Regions from separate parts of the Priestia sp. 179-F W1.4 NHS genome, predicted to be linked through region 1. Evidence: a T-box and tRNA genes for the amino acid it is inferred to sense, from the RefSeq annotation. Region 1 holds a T-box; the other holds one or more tRNA genes.
The links. The T-box of region 1 lies ahead of pheS (phenylalanine--tRNA ligase subunit alpha). A T-box ahead of a tRNA ligase gene usually reads a tRNA of that ligase, here a tRNA-Phe.

Region 1 (8,728 bases):
CGTGACTTCCGTAAATTATGGATCACACGTATTAATGCAGCTGCTCGTATGAACGGTCTTTCTTACAGCCGTTTAATGCACGGTTTAAAATTAGCAGGTATTGAAGTTAACCGCAAAATGCTTGCTGACTTAGCTGTAGCTGATGAAAAAGCATTTGCTGAATTAGCAACTGCTGCTAAAAAAGGCTTAGATAAGTAATGAATATAAAGTCTCGTCATCTTTAGATGATGAGGCTTTTTTGCTATCGGAGGACATATCATGAATGAACTGCTGCTTACCTATTTTATTGTTATTAACATAGTAGGGATAGGAATGATGTATAGAGATAAACAAAAAGCGAAAAGACATGAATGGAGAATTGCCGAAAGCACACTGTGGACGGTAGCTGCTATCGGAGGAGCCATTGGAGGACTGATTGGTATGTATTGCTATCGTCATAAAACGAAGCACACATCGTTTACAGTAGGTTTTCCTATTCTTGCCGCTCTTGATTTACTTTTCTTTTTTGTTATCAGCTGAGCACAAATGATTTTGTGCTCAGTGTAAAAATTCTCGAACGGGGCTTTTCCAGCGAATAGGAGCATTTGGATACATGTTGTGTACGTGATTTTCCAGCAGCTTGAAATCTTGTTTTTGCAGTTCATGCAATCGAGATGGATCTGTTAACACCATTGTAATCGACAAAGACTCTGGTTCATTGGGATTGCGGTATTTTTCTCCTTCAAATAAAATACCTTTATACGTTAGTAGAAAATTTTTGCGGATATTCGTTTTTTCGTCAACGACAAAAAATTGCTGATGTTCCTGAGCTGCTACAAGCTTCCGCTTTGGACTGCGAAAATGCTGAACCAGCTTTAATAGTGTGTAAGCAACAAGCGCGAAAATGAACACGCGAACGATAACAATAACAAACATAACGCTCCCTCCTTTACAAGGCACAGTTTTCTTACTTTACGTTTCAGTCTCTAAAAAGTTTCACGATTTTTGATATAATTTCTTTATTGGTTTAAAAAGAAGAAGATATACATAATTACAGGAGTGATTACATTGAATTTACAACAGCTATTTACCATGCAGCGCCAGCTGGATCAGCATATAGAGGACAAGCATCAGCTTCATAAGGAAGACTTGGTTCCAAGAAAACTTTTAGCTCTGCTTGTTGAAATGGGAGAGCTGGCAAACGAAACGCGCTGCTTCAAATTTTGGAGCGTTAAACCTCCGGCTGAAGATGCTGTTATTTTAGAAGAATTTGTGGACGGCGTACATTTCATTCTTTCTTTAGGTATTGAAAAAGGATACGATGATTTAACTGAGCTGCCAAAAGTAAAAGCAGCTGGTTCAAAAACAGCACAATTTTTACAGGTATTTGCACAAGTTTCTGCTTTCGAGCAGGACCTGTCAAAAGAAAACTATGTGAACATGTTTGCATCTTACATGACGCTTGGCGATATGTTTGGTTTTTCTGCTGAACATATTGAAGAGGCGTACATGTCAAAAAATGAAGTGAATTTTAAACGCCAAGAACAAGGATACTAGAAATAAAGGGATGGGAAATTTTACTTCAACCTCTTTTTAGCTATAATAGAGGTATACATATGAAAGGGGTAATCCATATGACAAAGTTAGATGAAACATTGACGATGCTTAAAGCACTAACAGATGCAAAAGGAATTCCTGGAAATGAGCGTGAACCGCGTGAGGTTATGAAGAAATATATTGCACCTTATGCAGATGAAGTAACGACGGATGGGCTAGGCAGTTTGATTGCAAAAAAAGTAGGCAACGAACAAGGGCCTAAAATTATGGTAGCCGGTCACTTGGATGAAGTTGGTTTTATGGTGACTCAAATTGATGAACGCGGCTTTATTCGTTTTCAAACGGTAGGCGGATGGTGGTCTCAAGTTATGCTTGCTCAACGCGTAACCATCGTGACATCTAAAGGAGAGGTAACGGGGATTATTGGCTCAAAGCCACCTCATATCTTGCCTCCAGAAGTTCGCAAAAAGCCAGTTGACATTAAAGATATGTTCATCGATATTGGTGCTTCTAGCAGAGAAGAAGTAGCGGAGTGGGGAGTAAAACCTGGTGATCAGGTTGTACCTTATTTCGAATTTACGGTTATGAACAATGAAAAGATGCTGCTAGCGAAAGCCTGGGATAACCGTATTGGTTGTGCAATCGCTATCGATGTATTAAAAGCTTTAAAAAATGAAAAACATGAAAATGTTGTGTATGGTGTAGGAACGGTGCAAGAAGAAGTTGGACTCCGAGGTGCAAAAACATCTGCTAACTTTATTGAACCGGATATTGCATTTGCTGTTGATGTCGGTATCGCTGGAGATACACCTGGTGTTTCTGATAAAGAAGCCTCTTCTAAAATGGGGCAGGGTCCGCAAATCATTTTATATGATGCTTCCATGGTCTCTCATAAAGGACTTCGAGATACAGTGGTAGATGTGGCAGATGAATTAAATATTCCGTATCAATTTGATGCAATTGCTGGAGGCGGTACGGACTCGGGTTCTATCCATATTTCAGCTAACGGGGTGCCAGCACTTTCGATTACAATTGCAACTCGTTATATCCATTCTCATGCAGCAATGCTTCATCGTGATGATTATGAAAACGCAGTTAAATTAATTGCGGAAGTCATTAAGCGCTTAGACCGAGATACGGTTAACGCCATTACGTATAATTGAAAAAAGCTCATTCTCCTAGGAGAATGAGCTTTTTGTTGTACATAGGAAAAGGTTATTTATTTTAAACCGTTTTCAAGCGTTGTCAGAATTTCTTCTTTTTCTGATTCCGGAGACTTTTCCCAAAGCACTTCAAATAAAACACCAAGTCCAGGGAGCATTTTTTCTTCACCGCTTTGAATAGCGTCAGAAATTGTAGCCTCAAGCTCTTCTTTTGAGTTTCCTGAAACGTTTGCAATAACAGCATTTCGTAAATTAAGATCCATCATTTTCACCTCAGCTATCGTAAAGTTACCAATAGTTTTTGTTTTCTTTGCGATTTCTATGTACAATAAAGTGAAACTTATCTAATGATTATTGAACAAAATGTAATCGAACTATTTATTTTTGTATAGATAAAGGAGTTATGTTTGTGAAACAAATTGATTCAGTTAAAAATCCGCAGGTAAAAGCGTGGAAAAAACTGCATAATAAAAAAGACCGTGATAAGCAGGGCCTTTTTATGGTAGAAGGCTTTCATTTAGTCGAAGAGGCTATCAAAAATAAGGATTGCGTAAAGGAACTAATTATACGCGAATCGACCGAAGTGCCCGCACAGTGGGATATAGACGGTATCGAAATAATCGTTGTAAACGAAGCAATTAGTAAGTTATTATCTGACACAGAAACACCTCAAGGAATTATTGCCGTGTGTTTTCAAACAAAGCATGCGGAAATTATTCATACAGCACAGAAAGTATTGCTTTTAGATGCCGTGCAAGATCCAGGTAACCTAGGCACCATTATCCGAACCGCTGATGCTGCGGGAGTGGAGGCTATTATCATTGGAGAGGGCAGCGTGGATGTGTACAACCCAAAAGTCGTTCGTTCAACGCAAGGAGCTATTTTTCACCTTCCAATTGTAAAAGGCGATTTACTCGAAATAATTTCATTGTTAAAAGAAAGAGGAATAGCAGTTTACGGCACGTCGTTACAAAATGGAAAGGTCTACACACACGTAAAACCTTCAAACGAATTTGCGCTGATTGTGGGAAATGAAGGAAATGGCGTAAGTGAGAAAGTGTTGGAACAAACGGATCAGAATCTGTACATTCCCATCTATGGAAAGAGCGAGTCGTTAAATGTTGCCATCGCTTCTGGAATCTTACTTTATTATTTACGCGGAATGTAGTTGCATCGAGAACGTGTTTTCACTATAATAATACAATAGTTACATATGTAAAAAACGATGAAAGAGAGCAGTAGCTTATGTCCGTTTATGCAGGGAGAAAATGCCGTGACTGAAAGCATTTTTATAAATGTAATAAGTGAATTCACCTCTTGAGTTGACACTTAGACCATCTTACATAGATGTAAAGGTGTTCCGGAGATTCCGTTAACTTGAATGAAGTGAACTGTATACGTCTGTGTATATAGTTAACAAGGGTGGTAACGCGACTAATCCTCGTCCCTTTTTTGGGAGGAGGTTTTTTTATTTGTCATTTTTTACGTTAAAAGGAGGAATAAGTGATGAAAGAACGTTTACAAGAACTTCAACAAGAAGCAATTGCAAAAGTCGAAGCAGCAAGTGCTTTAAAAGAATTAAACGACGTACGCGTAGCTTATTTAGGAAAGAAAGGCCCTATCACAGAAGTACTTCGCGGTATGGGAAAACTTTCAGCTGAAGAGCGTCCTGTAATGGGAGCACTTGCAAATGAAGTACGTGAAGCGATTGCATCTAAAATTGAAGAAAAACAAACGGCGTTAGAAGCAGCCGAGGTAGAGCGTAAACTTGCTTCAGAAACAATTGACGTAACGCTGCCGGGACGCCCGGTTAAAGCAGGTACGCATCACCCGCTCACAAGCGTGGTTGAAGAAGTAGAAGATTTATTCTTAGGAATGGGCTATGAAGTAGCAGAAGGACCAGAAGTAGAGCAGGACTACTATAATTTCGAAGCGCTGAACTTGCCAAAAGGTCACCCAGCACGTGATATGCAAGATACGTTCTATATTACGGAAGAAACGCTTCTTCGTACGCATACATCAACTGTCCAAGCTCGTGTTATGAACAAGAATGAAGGCAAAGGACCTGTTAAAATTATTTGCCCAGGTAAAGTGTACCGCCGCGATGACGATGATGCTACGCATTCACATCAATTTATGCAAATTGAAGGTCTTGTAGTAGACGAAAACATTCGTATGAGCGATTTAAAAGGCACGCTTGAAGTATTTGTGAAAAAGATGTTCGGTGCAGACCGTGAAATTCGTCTTCGTCCAAGTTTCTTCCCATTCACTGAGCCGTCTGTAGAAGTAGACGTATCGTGTGCAAAATGTGGAGGTAAAGGCTGTAATGTATGTAAACAAACAGGCTGGATTGAAATTTTAGGAGCCGGTATGGTTCATCCAAATGTTCTTGAAATGGCTGGATACGATTCAACTAAATATCGTGGTTTTGCTTTTGGAATCGGTGTAGAGCGTATTGCTATGTTAAAACACGGCGTGGATGATATTCGTCATTTCTATACAAATGATGTTCGTTTCTTAGATCAATTTAAACAAGTATAAAGGAGGGACTACGATGTTTGTATCTTATCGTTGGTTACAAGAGTATGTTGACTTATCAGGCGTAACGGCAGAAGAGTTAGCTGATAAAATCACAAAAAGTGGAATTGAAGTTGAAGGTGTAGAAAACTTAAATAAAGGCATCAGCGGAGTGGTAATTGGTCACGTTGTCGAACGTGAACAGCATCCAAATGCGGATAAATTAAGCCGCTGTCAAGTAGATCTTGGCGGAGGAGAAATCGTTCAAATCGTGTGCGGAGCACCTAACGTGGCACAAGGTCAAAAAGTAGCGGTTGCAAAAGTGGGAGCTGTACTTCCAGGTAACTTTAAAATCAAGCGTGCTAAGCTTCGCGGTGAAGAATCGAACGGTATGATTTGTTCTCTTCAAGAGCTTGGCATTGAAAGCAAGCTTGTGGCAAAAGATTATCAAGAAGGCATCTTCGTCTTCCCAAGTGATGCTGAAGTAGGAGCGGATGCGCTAGATGCATTAAACTTAAACGATGAAGTATTAGAACTAGGGCTAACACCAAATCGTTCAGACTGCTTAAGTATGTTAGGTGTAGCACATGAGGTGGCTGCTATTTTACGTCGTGAAGTGAAGTATCCGTCAGTAAACGTGCAAACGTCTGATGAGCAAGCAGCTGATTATATTTCCGTTAAAGTAGAGGCAAAAGAAGACAATCCCCTTTACGTAGCGCGCGTTGTGAAAAACGTAAAAATTGCTCCGTCACCATTATGGATGCAAACGCGTTTAATGGCAGCTGGTATTCGACCTCATAACAACGTTGTTGATATTACCAACTATATTTTGCTTGAATACGGCCAGCCGCTGCATGCTTTTGACTATGATCGTCTTGGTTCAAAAGAAATTGTTGTACGTCACGCGTCAGAAGGCGAGAAGTTTGTAACGCTTGACGATCAAGAGCGCGTATTAAAAGGCAATCAGCTTGTTATTACAAACGGCAGTGAACCGGTAGCCCTTGCAGGTGTAATGGGGGGAGCAAACTCTGAAGTAAAAGACGATACGGTAAATGTTCTTATTGAATCAGCTTACTTCAAAGGTTTAACAGTTCGTCAAGCTTCCAAAGACCACGGTCTTCGCAGTGAGGCAAGTGCTCGTTTTGAAAAAGGAATTGATCCTAACCGTACGCGTGTAGCTGCTGACCGCGCAGCAGAATTAATGGCTGAATACGCTTCAGGTGAAGTGGTAAGCGGTACTGTAGAAGTAGATACACTAACTGTGGAACCTGCTGTTGTAGCTGTGTCACTTGGACGTATTAACAATGTGCTTGGTACAGAACTATCGATGGAAGAAGTACAAGATATTATGAACCGTCTTCAATTTGAAAGCAAAGTCGAAGATGAAACAATCGTTGTAACGGTACCGACTCGTCGAGGCGATATTACAATTGAAGAAGATATCGTGGAGGAAGTAGCGCGCATGTATGGCTATGACAACCTTCCTACAACGCTTCCTGTAACAGTGGCAACTCCAGGAAAATTAACAGAGTATCAGCTTGGACGCCGTAAAGTTCGCCGTTTCTTAGAGGGAGCAGGGCTAGCGCAAACAACAACCTATTCGTTAACGAGCGCTGAAAAAGCTACTCAGTTTGCACTCAATGCAACAAGTACGATTGGTTTAGCAATGCCGATGAGTGAAGATCGCAGCATCCTTCGTCAAAGCTTAGTGCCTCATTTACTTGAAGCAGTGAAGCACAATAATGCTCGTCAATCGGATTCTATTGCGCTATACGAAACAGGCTCAGTGTTCTTATCTAAAGGTGAAGGGGAATTACCGGATGAGCAGGAGCGCGTAGCTGGTGCAATCACGGGTCTATGGCATGCTCACGGCTGGCAAGGTGAAAAGAAAGTCGTTGATTTCTATGTGATTAAAGGTGTACTAGAAGGGTTATTTGCACAGCTTGGTTTAGAGAAACGAATCTCATATGCTCCCGTTAAAAAAGACGGTATGCACCCTGGACGTACAGCGGCTGTATGGTTAGATGAAAAAGAAATTGGATACGTGGGTCAAGTTCATCCTGTTGCTCAGAAACAGTATGGCCTTCGTGAAACATACGTGTTTGAATTACACCTTCAAGAGCTATTAGCTGCAGATGTCGAAGAAGTTCGTTATTCAGCTATTCCAAGATTCCCATCTATTACACGTGATATTGCACTTGTTGTAGATAAAAACGTTCTTGCAGGAGAAGTTCAGCGCGTCATCTATACGACGGGCGGAGAACTTTTAAAAGACGTGACAGTATTTGATCTATATGAAGGCGAGCGTATGGAAGAAGGCAAGAAATCTGTAGCTTTCTCTTTACGTTACTTAGATCCTGAACGTACATTAACAGATGAAGAAGTAGCAAAAGCACATGGTGCAGTTTTAGAAGCTGTTGAAAAAGAATTTGGTGCAACGCTTCGTTCATAAGAATAAAAAAAGAGATGTGGATTTCCACATCTCTTATTTTTTAGCTAATTTTAAAGCTTTTTCTGTATTAGCAAAATGGATTTTAGCTAAAGAGTTCAGCGCATTGACGCCATGTTTTTTAATGATTTTAGCAGCGGCGATATCAACTTGTGCTCCAGCTCCGCGAGGAATGACCATCCCCGTCTTTTCCGTTAGTAAATCCATTTGTTTTAAAAATGCGTATCTGGCAATAATGGAAGCAGCGGCTACAGATAAATGAACGCTTTCTCCTTTTGTACTGAAAAAGACATTTTCTTTGATAATCTCTTTTTCCTTTACGATGTGTTTATAATAGGTATTTTTTTCAACAAACTGGTCAATTAAAATCGCATCAGGTTTTTCAGGATCCAATTTTTTTAACACGTTGGATAAAGCTTTGTTGTGCAACAGAGCTTTCATTTTACCTTGTGACATGCCTTTTTCTTGAAATGCATTATACTTTTCGTTATGTAAGACAAGCAAACTGTAAGGAATAAACGAAACAAGCTGCTTGGCAATTTCAATGATTTTAGCATCCGTTAACTCTTTTGAATCTCGTACTCCTAATTCTTTTAACAAAGGAAGCTGCTCTTTTTGAACATAGGCAGCAACTACGGTCATGGGACCAAAATAATCTCCCGTTCCTACTTCATCAGAACCAATGACCGATAGTGAACTGAAGTTTGATGGGAGGTGTGAGACGGGAGCCTTTTTAGCAGCATCTAAAGGACCTCCCCACTTAGCTGCTTCTGTTTCAGCTTCTCTTCCTTGAAAAAGTACTTTTCCAGAGCGGTATGCAGTGATAGAACAGCCGGGAGTTTTAGCCGAAAAAATACTTCCCTGCGGCAATTTAGGCTGCAAATAGGATGTGTAATGAAGCTTCATTTTAGCTATCTGATCAGCTGATACCTTAATAACAGCATGTGACATAATGCTTCACTCCTTTCGGGGTATTTTAGTTTACTTTATAAGCACTATCCCTTATGATAGCTTAAATATAGATATGTTTCCATTGAAGTCTTCTTCGTGGTATGATAGGGAT
Region 2 (8,728 bases), on a different contig from region 1:
CTTTATCTACACGATAGAAGCGTTCGAAAATTTTAGCTAAATTTGATTTTGGAATTCCCATACCTTGGTCTTTAATGCTCACAACAATTTCATGCGTATGCTGAGCAATTGAAAATGTAATGGTTCCGCCTTCAGGTGAATATTTTATTGCATTGGAAATAATGTTATCTAATACTTGTGTAATTTTATCTTGATCGATAGCGACATAGATTGCTTCATTTGGCAAGTCGCGCACGAACGAAATACCTTGTTCAATTGTCATTTCAAAGCGATCAATGATGTAATGATAAAACTTTACAAAATTGATTGGGTCACGACTAAATCGGTAGTCTTGGCTATCTAGCTTAGATAATTGAAGCAAGTCGTTAACGAGACGAATCATTCGCTCTGTCTCCGTTTGCGTTACATTTAAAAATGTTGGAGCTAAGTCCTTATCTTGCCAAGCACCGTCTGCAAGCGCATCTAAATAACTGCGCATCGTTGTTAACGGCGTACGCAATTCATGTGAAACATTCGCTACAAATTCTCGGCGATCTTGATCAATTTTCTCCTGCTCTGTAATGTCATGCAAGACAATGATAATCCCGTTGATAAAACCGGTCTCTTTTTGAATAGCGGAAATGGTAGCTCGTAAAATAAAGGGATCCGATTTTGTACTAAAGTCCAAAATTAATGACTCTTGATTGGCAAGCAAGCTTTCAAACGTATGCGTTTCTTCAAGATCTAATAGGGAAACAACTGGATCAGACAAAACCGTTTCACGTGAAACATTTAGCATAGCTGCGGCTGGATCATTAATTAAAATTACTCTTCCCTTTCGATCCGTCGCAATAACGCCGTCCGTCATATGAGCTAATACCGAACTAAGCTTACGGCGCTCCCCTTCTGTCGTTGCCTGTGCTTCTTGAAGCTTTCTTGTTAAGTTGTTGAATGTGAGAGCTAGCTGACCAATTTCATCATATCCGTACACCTTAGCTTTTCTCGTAAAATTCCCTTTGGCCATCTCAAGTGCTTGTTTTCTCATTTCAGACATTGGACGAGTAATGGTCTGAGCTAAAAACACGCCTAAAATAGCTGTGATAAAAAGAGCAATCACCGTACCTGCCTTAAAGATCTGATTGATATTACTCATTTGATCGTAAACAGGCTCCATGGAAGCTGTTAAGTAAATAGCGCCTAAGATTTCTTCGCTAGACTGAACTTTTCCATTTTTATTAGTTGAACTTGATTGACTGGCACCTACTTTATCCTGTAAACGGATAGGCTGTATCATAACTCTGATTCGCTGCCCGCTTTGATCAACAAATACATTATCAGAGTTCGTTCCTGCTAACAACGCATTTGTAATCGCTAAATCATTAGTCTTTTTACCTATGATCTGTTGAGGATTTGAGTTCGATGTAGCAATGATTCTTCTATTTTGGTCAATGACTCTTACTTCAGAAATGTCATTCATATCATTTGAAGCTAAATTGGGTCTTGAAGCAAAATCTCGTAAAATAGTCTTTAAGTCTTCCTCAAGAGTGGGTGAATCATCATCACGATTTTTCACCATTTCTTGTCCAATGTTATACGTCAGCAAGTCTGTCCGCTCTTGAAGAGACGTTCGAAAGTTGTTAACTAATTCTTTTTCTAATTGTCGTGCAAAATAGACCCCAATAATTTGCATCGCAATTAAAATGAGCAGCACATAAATCAATACAAACTTTAAATGAATAGATTGCAGGAGCCTTACTTTCTTCATCTAAAATTACTCCTGCTCTGGGCTGCGTAAATAATAGCCTACTCCACGTCTTGTTACAATCCACATTGGATGGCTTGGATTATCTTCAATTTTTTCACGTAATCTTCGAACTGTTACATCTACCGTACGCACATCACCAAAATAGTCATAACCCCATACAGTTTGAAGCAAGTGTTCACGCGTCATGACTTGTCCAATGTGCTTCGCTAAATAATGCAGCAGCTCAAATTCACGATGAGTCAGTTCAATCGTTTCTCCGCGCTTAGACACAATATAAGCATCTGGATGAATAACAAGTGCTCCAATCGTAATTTCATTCGTTTCACTTTCTTCTGTTGGAACAGCTACCTGCTGATGTCTACGTAAATTAGCTTTTACACGTGCTAATAATTCACGCGTACTGAACGGCTTAGTTACATAATCATCTGCACCTAATTCTAGACCTAAAACCTTGTCAATTTCAGAGTCTTTTGCTGTTAACATGATAATGGGCATATCATATTTTTTGCGCACTTCTCGGCAAACTTCCATTCCATCTTTCTGAGGAAGCATAATATCTAATAAAATCATTTCAGGCTGTACTTCTTCCACTTTTTCAAGTGCTTCTACGCCATCATAAGCACAAAATACTTCGTAACCTTCTTTTTGCAAATTAAACTTTAAAATATCTGCAATCGGCTTTTCGTCATCTACGACTAAAATACGTTTATCCATGATCATCGTTCTCCTTTATTAGTTGAAGCAAAATATAAAAGATAGTATTCATACTGTTTGAATACCGTAATTTTATTATACTTGATAACCCTTGAAACGTCACAAGTTCATCCTCTACTATACATGAAGATATATGATTTTCAACCATCTCTAAATACAAAAGTAATATATTACCATAAAAGAGATGCAAAGCAAATAACGTTTTCTTTTAAATGTAAATAAAAGAAAAAAGCATGACTTTAAATAAAGTCATGCTTTTTGATGGCTCGGGACGGAATCGAACCGCCGACACAAGGATTTTCAGTCCTTTGCTCTACCAACTGAGCTACCGAGCCAAAATGGCGGTCCCGACGGGAATCGAACCCGCGATCTCCTGCGTGACAGGCAGGCATGTTAACCGCTACACCACGGGACCTCAGTCTATATGCTATGTATTAAAAATATTAAAAATGACCCGTACGGGATTCGAACCCGTGTTACCGCCGTGAAAGGGCGGTGTCTTAACCGCTTGACCAACGGGCCACGTTGTAACAAAAGTGAGCCATGAAGGACTCGAACCTTCGACCCTCTGATTAAAAGTCAGATGCTCTACCAACTGAGCTAATGGCTCATGTTATATCTCTTAGCGACGCTTATTATAATAACATGATATTTCATATAAATGCAATAGTTTTTTTAAAACTTTCTTTTTATTATTGAGCTTTTTTTAAAAATCTTGTTAAAAAAGCACCAATTATAAATAAAAAAGGTTAGCTCACGAAGAGCTAACTCTTTTTATTTAGCTATATACACCACGTAATACATTTGTTTGTGTACGATCTGGACCTACAGAGAAAATAGATAAAGGAATACCTGTTAATTGAGACACGCGCTCTAAGTAGTGGCGAGCGTTATCAGGTAACTCATCTAATGTTTTCACACCCGTGATATCTTCTGTCCAACCTGGAAGCTCTTCATATACAGGTTCGCATTCTGCAAGTGTTTTTAAGCTAGCAGGGAATTCTTCCATAACTTCCCCTTTATAACGGTAAGCTACACAAATCTTTAATGTCTCAATTCCCGTTAATACATCAATTGAGTTTAAAGATAAGTCTGTGATTCCGCTAACGCGGCGAGCATGACGTACAACTACACTGTCAAACCAACCTACACGGCGAGGACGACCAGTTGTTGTACCGTATTCACGTCCTACTTCACGGATTTGATCACCGATTTCGTTTGTTAATTCAGTTGGGAAAGGACCGTCACCAACACGAGTTGTATACGCTTTTGATACGCCTACAACGTGTTTGATCTTAGATGGACCTACACCAGAACCAATTGTTACTCCACCCGCTACTGGGTTTGAAGATGTAACAAATGGATATGTTCCTTGGTCGATATCTAACATAACACCTTGTGCGCCTTCAAATAGTACACGACGTCCTTCGTCTAACGCATCATTTAATACTACTGATGTATCAACAACATATTTTGCAACTTGTTGACCATACTCATAGTACTCATCTAAAATTTCTTCTAATGTAAAGCCTTCTACTTCATACATTTTTTCAAGAAGGCGATTCTTTTCAGCTAAGTTTTGTGTTAATTTTGCTTCAAATACTTCACGGTCTAGTAAATCGGCAATTCGAATACCAACACGTGCTGCTTTATCCATATAAGCTGGTCCAATACCTTTTTTCGTTGTACCAATCTTATTTTCACCTTTACGTTCTTCTTCAACTTCATCTAATTTTAAATGATATGGAAGAATCACATGAGCTCGGTTACTAATACGTAAGTTTTCTGTTGTTACACCGCGATCATGTAAGTATTTTAATTCTTGAACAAGTGCTTTTGGATCAACAACCATACCGTTTCCAATTACACACGTTTTGTCATTATAAAAAATACCTGAAGGAATTAAATGTAACTTATAAGTTTCACCATTAAACTTAATTGTGTGACCTGCATTGTTCCCACCTTGGTAACGTGCAATCACTTCTGCATTTTCTGATAGGAAGTCTGTAATCTTCCCTTTTCCTTCATCTCCCCATTGTGTTCCTACTACAACGACTGAAGACATATCTTAAGCACCTCCGCTTAGTAAGCAACAGCTCACTACGACATAATTTAACCATGGATAAGTGTATCAATTTATCACACTAAAGTCAATTAAATCCGAACGATTTAACAAAAGTTATTACAAATATATCGTATTTTGCGGAACGAATGCGATAACAATAAAATAAAACCTCTCATATTGAGAGGTTTTATGCACCAGGCGGCACTCCTGCGTCATCAAAGCGCCGCTCGAGATTAACGAATTTATTGTATTCTTTTACAAAGGCAAGCTGTACGGTTCCAACTGGACCGTTACGCTGCTTAGCTATAATAATCTCGATAATATTTTGATTTTCTGTGTCTTTTTCATAATAGTCTTCACGATATAAGAAAGCTACGATATCGGCATCCTGCTCAATACTTCCGGATTCACGGATATCAGACATCATCGGTCGCTTATCTTGTCTCTGCTCTACGCCACGGGAAAGCTGTGATAAGGCGATAACAGGAACTTCTAATTCACGGGCTAAAGCTTTTAACGCACGCGAAATTTCAGATACTTCCTGCTGTCGGTTTTCTCCGCTTCGTCCATTACCTTGAATAAGCTGTAAGTAGTCAATTAAAATCATCCCAAGTCCGCCTTCTTGTTTCAAGCGACGACACTTAGAACGAATTTCACCTACTCGAATACCCGGTGTATCATCAATATAAATCCCTGCATTGGACAAAGATCCCATTGCCATCGTGAGCTTTCCCCAGTCATCGGCTGTAAGCGAGCCTGTACGCAGCCTTTGTGCATCAATATTTCCTTCGGCACACAGCATCCTCATAACAAGCTGCTGAGCACCCATCTCTAAACTGAATATTGCTACGTTCTCATCCGTTTTCGTTGCAACGTTTTGCGCAATATTTAAGGCAAAAGCCGTTTTACCTACCGATGGACGCGCCGCTACAATGATTAAATCATTTCGCTGGAACCCTGCTGTCATTCTATCTAAATCACTAAACCCAGTTGGGATACCTGTAATGTCACCTTTTCGATTGTGAAGAACTTCGATATCATCGTACGTTTGTACAAGTACATCTTTGATATTTTGAAACACACCGCTGTTTTTACGCTGTGCTACTTCTAAAATGTTTTTTTCCGCTTCATTTAATAAAACTTCCACTTCGTCTTCCCTTGCATATCCTTCTGAAGCAATATGCGTTGCAGTACGAATTAGACGGCGTAAAATCGACTTTTCTTCTACAATTTTACCGTAATATTCTACGTTTGCAGCCGTTGGAACAGAGTTAGCTAAATCACTTAAATACGATACGCCGCCAACTTCTTCTAGGATTTTTTGGTCAGCTAATTCAGACGTTACCGTTACCAAATCAACCGGTTCACCTTGGTCAGAAAGTTTCAGCATACATGTAAAGATTTTCTGGTGCGATGCCCGATAAAAATCTTCAGGTATCAGCAGTTCAGATGCTAAGGTTAAAGAAGAAGGCTCTAAGAAAATGGCCCCTAATAGCGCTTGCTCTGCTTCAATATTCTGAGGCGGAAGACGATCAGCAAAAAGATCACTCATATTTCTATGCCCCTCTTATATTCTTTCAGTATTTTCTTTCATCATAAATGTTGGCGCGAACAAATACAAGTCCGCGCCAACCCTTTATATTATTTACTTATTTCTCAATCGTACGTTTATTTTTGTTCAGTCACGTGTACCTTTACAGTAGCCGTTACTTCCGGATGTAATTTAACCGGTACATTTGTGTAGCCTAATGCGCGAATGGCATCATTTAATTCAATTTTACGCTTATCTACTTTAATTTTGTGTTTTTTCTTTAATTCTTCAGCAATTTGTTTGCTTGTGATAGAACCGAATAAACGGCCACCTTCACCAGATTTTGCTGTTAATTCAACTGTTAGTTCTTCAAGAGTTGCTTTTAACTCTTTGTTTGCTTGAAGTTCTGCAGCTGCATCTTTTTGCTCTCTATTTTTTTGTGCTTCTAATACCTTCACATTACCGCCTGTAGCTTCAACAGCATAACCATTTTTTAATAAGAAGTTATGTGCATAACCATCTGAAACATTTTTCACTTCACCTTTTTTGCCTTTTCCTTTTACATCTTTTAAGAAAATTACTTTCATGATTTTTTACCTCCATCTAAGTACTCATCAATTGCTTGTTTAAGCCTTTCTTCAGCTTCATCCAAACTAATGTCTTGAAGCTGAGTAGCAGCATTCGTTAAGTGGCCTCCGCCTTGGAGACTTTCCATAATAACTTGTACATTGATATCTCCAAGCGATCTAGCACTAATGCCAATTAGATTATCCCGTCGCTTAGAAATAACAAACGAAGCAACCACTCCGCTGATTGAAAGCAGCGTATCTGCAGCTTGCGCGATTAACACTTGATCATACATTTTGTTCGGTTCAGCGCGTGAAATGGCAATACCCGCTGTATAAATCTCTGCATGTTCAATGAAGCGTGCTCGCTGTACATATTGCGTAATATCTTCTTTTAAAAACTTTTGAACAAGAACCGTATCTGCGCCTTGAGAACGTAAAAAGGACGCTGCATCAAACGTACGAGATCCCGTGCGTAATGTAAAGCTTTTTGTATCGACAATAATACCGGCTAAAAGCGCTGTTGCCTCTAGCATATCAATTTTAAATCGTTTTGGCTGGTATTCAAGAAGCTCAGTAACGAGTTCTGCTGTCGAGGAAGCATATGGCTCCATATAGACAAGAAGAGGGTCTTCGATAAAGTCTTCTCCTCGTCTATGATGATCAATGACCACGACATTTTCAATACGATTTAATAACCTTTCTTCAATAACGAGCGACGGCTTATGCGTATCTACTACTACTAAAAGAGTATCATCACTCACAAGATTTAAGGCTTCTTCAGGCGTAATAAATCGTTCCCACAGGCCTTCTTTCTTTTTAATCTCTTCTAGCATTCGCTGAACACCTGTATCAATATGATCAGGATCTAATACGATAAAACCGTCTTTCTGATTTACTTGCGCTACTTTTAATATCCCAATAGCAGCTCCTACAGCATCCATATCCGGATACTTATGACCCATGATAATCACTTTTCCACTCTCTGTAATGAGCTCTTTTAACGCGTGAGAAATAACTCTGGCACGCACGCGCGTCCGTTTTTCCATTGGATTAGTCTTGCCGCCAAAGAATTTCACTTTTCCATTCGGCTGTTTAATCGCTACTTGATCTCCACCTCGGCCTAAGGCCAAATCCAAGCTAGATTGAGCTAAAGCACCTAGCTCAGGTAAATCAGCAGCACCAGCTCCGATACCAATGCTCAATGTAAGCGGTATATTTTGTTTAGACGTCTCTTCTCGAACTTGGTCTAAGATAGAAAATTTGCTTCGCTCTAAATGAATTAAGATTTGTTCATTCATAATCGCAATAAATTTCTCAGAAGACGTACGTTTAATAAAAATACCGTATTCTTGAGCCCAACTATTTAACATAGAAGTTACTTGGCTATTCAAGTTACTTTTAACTTGATCATCCATTCCTTGCGTTAGTTCATCATAATTATCTAAAAAGATAATGCCTAAACTTGTTCGTTCTTCCTCATACAATTTTTCGATTTCTATTTGCTCTGTAATATCAAAGAAGTACAGTAAGCGCTCGTCTCGTTTAATCACCACTTTGAATTTCCGATCATGCAACGTGACGACTTCTGTTTCCACTTCTTGTTTGATCAGTGGAATAATACTCTCTGCCACATCGTATAATGATCTTCCCACCAGTGTGTCTTCACCGAGACAAGATGCTAGAAAAGGATTGGTCCATTCAATTTGATATTCATCATTAAATAGCATAATCCCAATCGGCATTTCCATTAATGCCTCTTCGCCTACTTTTTTCAACCGATGAGACAGCATTGAAATATAGGTTTCAAACTCATCGGACAGCATTCGCTCCATTCTCATGTATAGAAAAAGACAGGCTAATAGTAATATAAAGCCTATCATTCCTATGATCCAATTATGATAGGTCACGATACCTACTAAAATCAGGGCTATACTATACAATGAGTAAAATGGATAGCGAATGACGTTCTTTTTTGTAAAGACAGGCATCCATTTCAGCTCCTACTTTTTTAAGTTCCACAATATCTACTTTTTTGTGTCTAATTGTTTTCTTAAATTAAATCCTAAATCAATTATACCTAAGATGCGCACAATTTGAAGGATAAT

Region 2: it encodes a tRNA-Phe, which carries the amino acid that the T-box ahead of pheS (phenylalanine--tRNA ligase subunit alpha) is inferred to sense. The anticodon was not compared.

Annotation. Positions count from the first base shown of each region.
Region 1 covers NZ_JBIQFF010000001.1:155,625-164,352, forward strand. Annotated here, with positions in the region: gene rplT (50S ribosomal protein L20) at 1-198, shown strand, start outside; gene ACH0CI_RS00760 (DUF1294 domain-containing protein) at 259-519, shown strand; gene ACH0CI_RS00765 (hypothetical protein) at 538-915, opposite strand; gene ACH0CI_RS00770 (dUTP diphosphatase) at 1,048-1,536, shown strand; gene ACH0CI_RS00775 (M42 family metallopeptidase) at 1,614-2,699, shown strand; gene sspI (small acid-soluble spore protein SspI) at 2,756-2,962, opposite strand; gene ACH0CI_RS00785 (TrmH family RNA methyltransferase) at 3,103-3,867, shown strand; T-box leader at 3,916-4,151, shown strand; gene pheS (phenylalanine--tRNA ligase subunit alpha) at 4,206-5,240, shown strand; gene pheT (phenylalanine--tRNA ligase subunit beta) at 5,254-7,668, shown strand; gene rnhC (ribonuclease HIII) at 7,702-8,616, opposite strand.
Region 2 covers NZ_JBIQFF010000004.1:25,726-34,453, reverse strand. Annotated here, with positions in the region: gene walK (cell wall metabolism sensor histidine kinase WalK) at 1-1,744, opposite strand, end outside; gene yycF (response regulator YycF) at 1,751-2,458, opposite strand; tRNA gene ACH0CI_RS18755 (tRNA-Phe) at 2,721-2,793, opposite strand; tRNA gene ACH0CI_RS18750 (tRNA-Asp) at 2,798-2,873, opposite strand; tRNA gene ACH0CI_RS18745 (tRNA-Glu) at 2,909-2,980, opposite strand; tRNA gene ACH0CI_RS18740 (tRNA-Lys) at 2,996-3,068, opposite strand; gene ACH0CI_RS18735 (adenylosuccinate synthase) at 3,237-4,523, opposite strand; gene dnaB (replicative DNA helicase) at 4,711-6,075, opposite strand; gene rplI (50S ribosomal protein L9) at 6,192-6,641, opposite strand; gene ACH0CI_RS18720 (DHH family phosphoesterase) at 6,638-8,611, opposite strand; gene ACH0CI_RS18715 (YybS family protein) at 8,648-8,728, opposite strand, start outside.